DNA from 3 places in the Pseudarthrobacter sp. NIBRBAC000502770 genome. Region 1 is predicted to be linked to each of the others. Evidence: predicted binding sites of a transcription regulator. Region 1 holds the regulator's gene; each other region holds the start of a gene.
The links. Region 1 encodes HrcA, which represses chaperone genes, less so after heat shock. Its sites were predicted from a motif close to TTNGCACTCGNNNNNNNCGAGTGCNAA; they were not measured.
Positions count from the first base shown of each region.

Region 2: a site for HrcA is predicted at 1,215-1,241, ahead of NIBR502770_RS14215 (Hsp20/alpha crystallin family protein). Genes of this name have one in related genera too.
Region 3: a site for HrcA is predicted at 1,156-1,182, ahead of NIBR502770_RS11925 (FmdB family zinc ribbon protein). Genes of this name have one in related genera too.

Region 1 covers NZ_CP041198.1:1,695,170-1,697,426, reverse strand. Annotated here, with positions in the region: gene NIBR502770_RS08180 (DUF3097 domain-containing protein) at 1-254, opposite strand, end outside; gene hrcA (heat-inducible transcriptional repressor HrcA) at 425-1,438, shown strand; gene dnaJ (molecular chaperone DnaJ) at 1,525-2,257, shown strand, end outside.
Region 2 covers NZ_CP041198.1:2,951,177-2,953,433, reverse strand. Annotated here, with positions in the region: gene NIBR502770_RS14225 (S9 family peptidase) at 1-612, opposite strand, end outside; gene NIBR502770_RS14220 (hypothetical protein) at 908-1,105, shown strand; gene NIBR502770_RS14215 (Hsp20/alpha crystallin family protein) at 1,316-1,738, shown strand; gene NIBR502770_RS14210 (NAD(P)H-hydrate dehydratase) at 1,934-2,257, opposite strand, start outside.
Region 3 covers NZ_CP041198.1:2,482,143-2,484,399, reverse strand. Annotated here, with positions in the region: gene NIBR502770_RS11930 (RcpC/CpaB family pilus assembly protein) at 1-718, opposite strand, end outside; gene NIBR502770_RS11925 (FmdB family zinc ribbon protein) at 828-1,100, opposite strand; gene NIBR502770_RS11920 (5-formyltetrahydrofolate cyclo-ligase) at 1,211-1,831, opposite strand; gene galU (UTP--glucose-1-phosphate uridylyltransferase GalU) at 1,937-2,257, shown strand, end outside.

The DNA of each region.
Region 1 (2,257 bases):
GGCGCCGGGGGTATGAGCCTGATGGGGCGGCCCTCCAGGAGGAAACCGAAGCCCAGCTTGAAGGACCGGGACTTCCCGCGGCGGTCCTCCAGGGCAACCACGTGCATCCCTCCGGACTTTTCCACCCGCGTCACGGCGCCTACCCAGCCTGACTGCACATCCTCCAGCACCATGCCCCGCTCCACCGGCACCTCGGGCAATTCCGACTTGGCCGGGGCGGAAATGCCGCGGGGCCCCCAGTTTTGGTAATCCATGGATTCGATCCGCCTAGCGCTAGGTCCTCCGCACCGGAATTTCGCCCGGAGCGGTACCAATGCTAACAACGGGCCAAGGCATAATAGACTGTTAGCACTTAGGCATGTCGAGTGCTAACAAGGTGGCATCTGGCGGGGCATGGGCCCTGCACCATGGATGGAGGTGGAGAGTGAGCGAGCCACGCAAACTGGAAGTGCTGCGGGCCATCGTGGAGGACTACGTCCACTCCCGCGAGCCGGTTGGGTCGAAAGCCCTGGTTGAGCGGCACCACCTTGGGGTTTCCAGCGCAACCATCCGGAATGACATGGCGGCCCTTGAGGACGAGGGATTAATCACGGCCCCCCACACCAGTGCAGGGCGGATTCCCACGGACAAGGGCTACCGGCTTTTCGTTGACCAGATCTCGGCGGTCAAGCCGCTGTCGGCGGCCGAACGCCGGGCTATCCAGTCCCTCCTTGAAGGCGCAGACGATCTCGACGACGTCCTGGACCGCACCGTCCGGCTGCTGTCGCAGCTGACCAACCAGGTGGCTGTGGTCCAGTACCCGCACCTCAGCAAGGCGTTGGTGCGCCACATCGAATTCGTGCTGCTTGCCCCCCGCAAGGTGCTGGTGGTCCTCATTGCCAACAGCGGCAAGGTGGAGCAGCGGGTCATCGACGTCGGCCAGGACCTGGGCGACGACGCAGTGGCAGCACTCCGCACGCGTTTCCTCGCCGCACTGTCCGGGACGCCGCTGAGCCGGCTTGCCACGGCGCTTCCCTCCGTCGTGGCCGGCACGGCACAGGCACAGCGGCAGGCTGCGCACGCCCTGGCACTTGGCCTCGAGGGGCTGGCGCAAAACACCAGGGAGGACCGGATGGTCATGGCCGGGACAGCCAACCTGGCCCGGTCAAACGTTGACTTCCCCCTCAGCATCGGTCCCGTGCTCGAGGCCCTCGAGGAGCAGGTGGTGATGCTGCGGTTGCTGAGCGAGATGGCCCAGGACCACCGCGGCGTTGCCGTCAGCATCGGAAGGGAAAACCCCTACGACGGCCTGGCCGAAGCGTCGGTGGTGGCCACCGGCTACGGCCCCGACAGCGTCGCCAAGGTAGGAATCCTCGGGCCCACCAGGATGGACTACCCCACCACCATGGCCGCCGTCCGGGCAGTGGCCCGGTACCTTTCCAGGATTTTGGGGCCCTGACCCGCGCGGCCGGAGCATGTTCCGGCCGGGAACAACGGGCCGGGCCGCCCGACTGAACGCAGTACAACAAGGAAGAGATACGAACTTTGAGCAGCCACTATGACGTCCTTGGAGTCTCACCCGAAGCTACGGGCGAAGAGATCAAAAAGGCCTACCGCAAACTGGCCCGCACCCTCCACCCGGACGTAAACCCCGGTGAGGATGCCTCGGAACGCTTCAAGGCAGTAACTCACGCCTACGAGGTCCTCTCCGACCCCCAGAAGCGGCGGATCTACGACACCACGGGCAACGAGAACGGCACGGACAACGGCTTCGGCGGAGCCGGCTACGCGGGCCAGGGCTTCGCATTCCAGGACATCTTCGACACCTTCTTCGGCGCCGGGGGCAGCTCCGGCCCGGCTTCCCGTGTCCGCCGCGGCCAGGACGCCCTCATCAGCGTCCGGATCGACCTTCGCGACGCCGTGTTCGGCGTGAACAAGAAGCTCGAAGTGGACACCGCCGTGGTCTGCCCCACCTGTGAGGGATCCTGCTGCCGGCCCGGCACCCACCCCGAGCGCTGCGACATCTGCGGCGGCAGCGGCCAGGTCCAGCGGGCCGTCCGCTCCATCCTGGGCCAGGTCATGACTGCGGCCCCCTGCGGCACCTGCGAAGGCTTCGGCACCGTCATCAAGGACCCCTGCAACGAATGCAGCGGCCAGGGCCGGATCCGCAGCCGGCGTTCGCTGACCATCAAGGTCCCCGCCGGCGTAGCCACCGGAACCAGGATCCAGCTCTCCGGGCAGGGTGAGGCCGGCCCGGCGGGCGGCCCCGCCGGCGACC
Region 2 (2,257 bases), 1.3 Mb from region 1:
GTAGAAGATGTTTTCAATGACGTCCGGCAGCAGTTCGCCTGTGCGCAGGTCCTTGATCCGCAGCGTGAAGCGTTCGTCGCCGGCATTGTCCACCGCGTAGGCGTACAGGTTGCCATCCACGGTGACCGCTGTACCGCCCACGGAGAAGAACGGCTTGCCTTCGGCCTCCACATTGCCGTCCAGCAGGATCTCCTCGCCCGGGATCTCCACCCCGGCCTCTACAGCCGGAGGCGTCCAGTCGGCCACCTTGTCTCCGGAGTCCTGTGCCTTTACCCGGCAGTGGATGCCGTACTCCTTGCCCTCCGCGGAGCGGCTGAAGTACCACCAGCCGTCCTTGCGGTGCGGGACGGACAGGTCGGTTTCCTGGGTGCGGCCTTTGATCTCCTGGAAAATGGCCTCCCGGAGCGGTTCCTGGTGCGCCGTGACGGCTTCCTGGTAGGCGTTTTCGGCCCGCAGGTGCTCCACCACCTCCGCCGACTCCTTGTCCCGCAGCCACTCGTAGTTGTCCACGAAGGTCTCCCCGTGGTGGGTGCGCTCGGTGGGGATCTTTTTGGCGGCCGGGGGAGCCGGGACCGCAGTACCGGCGGAATCCTGCAGGGAAGTGGAGGTCATGGATTCAATATATCCACCACCCCCGCGGGCCAGGGGGCCGTTCGCTGTCGGGGGAGACGCCCTTGGCGGGAAGAGGGCGAAAGACTCTGGCAGCCTGCCCGGTCCGGGACTAACGGATCCGCACGTTGGCAACCCCCCCCGCCGTCGTGATGCTCCATCACCTATAGCTCCTAAAACCGGCGTTTAGGGACCAAAACTGATGGAGCAACCGGGGAGAAGAGGGTGGTTGCAGGCGGACCGCAAGCGTAGGCTGGGCAGTCCAAGGCACATCCGCCCAGCGTGAGAAGGGAAGTTCATGACCATCCCGCCAGTGCACGAACCTGAGCCGTTCCCGCCGGAACCGGGCCCGGAGCCCACCTCCCCGGACCCCACCCAGCCGCACCCTCCCGGCCCGCCATCCCCGAATCCGTTCCCCGCACCGGCGCCTCCGGGACCGCTTCCCGTCCCGGATCCCGGCCCGGCGCCGCTCCGCCCGGACCCCACCCGGGACTGACCGCCAACCTCAAAGGGCCCTTCCACTGCCTGCTCCGTGCACGGCTGGGAGGGCCCTTTTCCATGCCCGCGGTGGCCCTAAAATTCTCCGGAATCCGCTGCTGGAAACCCTTGCGGACTTGGTTCTCCAGTGCTAAAAAATCTATATCAGCCACCATAGATCGGCTGATACGGGAATGATGTTGGACCATCTCTTACGAGGAGGGAAGCCATGTTGATGCGAACCGATCCGTTCCGCGAGCTGGACAGGCTGGCCCAGCAGGTCCTCGGCACGGCTGCACGCCCGGCGGCGATGCCGATGGATGCATGGCGAGAGGACCAGGAATTCGTCGTGGCCTTTGATTTGCCCGGTGTCTCGGTGGACTCGGTGGACCTGGATGTTGAACGGAATGTCCTGACGGTGCGGGCCGAACGCCCGGACCCCGTGGGCAAGGACACCGAATTGGTCGCCTCTGAACGGCCGCGCGGCGTCTTCAGCCGCCAACTGATCCTCGGCGACACGCTGGACACTGACCACATCAAGGCCAGCTATGACGCCGGCGTCCTGACGCTGCGGATCCCGGTTGCCGAAAAGGCCAAGCCGCGCAAGATCGAGATCGAAACGAAGGGGGCAAAGCAGGAAATCGCCGCTTAGTTTCACCACAGGACCGGGAGGCGGGCACATCTGTTGACTGCCTTTTTGGGGCGAATCGCCATTCTGTGCACGCCACAGCGCCAGACAGCGCATCGGCAGCGTAAGCCTTACCCTCCCGCCACGGTGGCCCCCGGTTTCGGCCGGGGGCCATCCATGTCCCAGGACTCCCGCTGCGGGCGTGCTGCGGCTAGGCGTTCAGACGCTGAGTTCCAGCATCAGCGCGGGCAGTTCATCCGCCAGCTCGCGGGCCAGGAATCCCAAGGGACCCATCCTGCTGGCCAGCCGGTCCGCCGCGGCTGCGTGCAGGTGCGTACCCCAGCAGGCTGCCTGTGCGCAGGTCGTGCCTCGCGCCCGGAGCCCGGCAATCGCCCCCGCCAGCACGTCGCCGCTGCCGGACGTTCCCAAACCGCCGTACCCGGTGGTGATCTTCCACAGGCCGGAGCCGTCCGCATCGGGCCCCGTTGGCTTGCTGACCAGCCCCTGGCAGCTGACCACGGCACCAAACCGTTCAGAGATCCC
Region 3 (2,257 bases), 790 kb from region 1:
CGACCAAAACAAAGAACAGCCTGCCTTGGGTGGAGGCTCCGGCCAGGCGGGATGATTGTTCGGCCGTGGCTGCCACCACGATGAGGCCATCCGTCTCCGAGGTACCCAGCCATTGTCCGCTCTGGCCGCCCTTGTTGGAGGTCCACAGTACCGGGACGGCGGACGCCAATACTTCGGAGGGACCCTGCTGGTCGAACCCGTTGGCTGATGTGAGCACCACATTGACCAGCTGGCCGGGGGAGACCAGTTGGATGGACGAAGGGTCAGCCATTCGCAGTGGCACAGCGGCAGACCCCGGCGGCGTACCTGCTAGGAGCCCAGGGCCCACCAGCTGGGCATCGGACAAAAGTTGGCCCTTCCGCATCGGCGCGGCCAGCTGCTTGCCCTTGGCGGCGGCCTCATCCTGGAGGAAGCCATCGGCGACCATGCCGGGCGGCACCTGGACCCGCGCCACGTCCGCTTCGGTCACCGCTGTCCCCGCGGCCAGGTCGCGGGCAGCGGCCAGCGCAGTAGCTGTGGAGAGCGGGGCGGGGGTGACCTGCTGGACGGCGACAGCGGCGGCTGCTGACAGCAGCAGGGCAGCGGCAAGCCTGCGGTTGCGGTTCAGCCAGGCGGCGAGCCGGGCGGCAGGCGGACGCTTCCCGGGGCTGCGGCCGACGCCGCCAGTGTTCGTTGGATACCTGATGCCGGTGCGGCCACGGCGGGGGAATAGGGGCATGCGCCCACGCTAGCTGTAGCCGCAACCGCCCGGGAGCCGGGACTGCGGCTATGTGGACAAAAGCGGCCGGCGCTGGAACGCGCCGGCCGCCGTCGAAAGAATTTGCCCGTTAGCTCGCGGCAGCTGCCGGTGCCGCCGCGGCGGGGGCGGCAGCGGGTGCGGACGGAGCCGAAGCCGGGGCGGGGGAGACGGAGCTGCCCTTGGAATCGCGGGAGTCCGTGCGGTAGAAGCCGGAGCCCTTGAAGACCACGCCAACGCTATTGAACTTCTTGCGCAACGTGCCCTGGCATTCAGGGCAGGATGTCAGGCTGCTGTCCGAAAACGACTGCACGATGTCGAAGGCGTGGCCGCAGTCCTTGCAGGCGTAAGCATATGTTGGCACTGGTGCTCCTCCTCTTGGGCAAACGAGAGGTCCCGTGCTGCCACATGGTTAACCATTAGCAGTCGCAGGGCCTGAGTGCTAATTCTATCACTGCGCCGCCGGCCGTGTGCTCAGGCCGCCCCGAACAGGGGCCGGTGCCCGGAGGGCGAAAGAACGGCCGGAACGGGCCTGTCGAACTCCTCTGCTGGGATGCTGCCGGCGGGCAGTAATTCATCGTCGTAGATAACAGCGGACAAAGGGATTTCCTTCCCGGCCGTGGCCAGGTGCCCCAGGAATTTGTCGTAGTAACCGCCGCCTTGGCCAATCCTGTTGCCGGCAAGGTCCACCGCTGTGGCCGGAATAAAAAGCACCGACGCATCGCCCGCGGTTTCGGGGCCATGGCGGTGCCCCGCAGGCTCCAAAATGGGGGCATACCTGCTGCGTTCGAAGCCGGTGTCCGGCGTCCAGAAAACCCAGCTCAGCTCCCGTGCGGGTTCGCACACCGGCAGCAGGACCTTGTGCCCGCTGCGGTACAGGGCGTTGATCAGCGGCAGGGTGGGTGGCTCCTGGCCCACGCCAAGGTAGACGCACGCAATGCCAGGGCGGCCCTCCGTTACCGATCCGGCCCACGCGTCCCCGTGGGTGGCCAGAGCCAGGCCCGCTGCTTCAAGCTGGGCCGGCGCGAGGCCTGCCCGCCTGCGGCGATGACTGGCCCGGATCCCGTCCTTGATGGCGTTCGACTCCTGCAGCATGTTGTCCTCCCTGCGTCGCCCCGTGGTCCGCAGCCTGCAGCCCGGGTGCCGGCCCGTCGCATCGGTAGTTACTGAAATACTTGACGCTGACGTTAGATTAGTCCGGTGAACACCAGTAATCCCAGAGTCCGCAAAGCCGTCATTCCCGCAGCGGGCCTGGGCACCAGGTTCCTCCCTGCCACCAAGGCTATGCCCAAGGAAATGCTTCCCGTCGTGGACAAGCCTGCCATCCAGTACGTCGTGGAGGAAGCCGTCCACGTGGGCCTCAGCGACGTGCTGATGATTACCGGCCGCAACAAGCGGGCCCTTGAGGACCACTTCGACAGGGTGCCATCCCTCGAATCGACCCTCCGGGAAAAGGGCGACACCGAAAAGCTCGCGTCCGTTCAGGCAGCGAGCCAGCTGGGCGATATCCACTACGTGCGG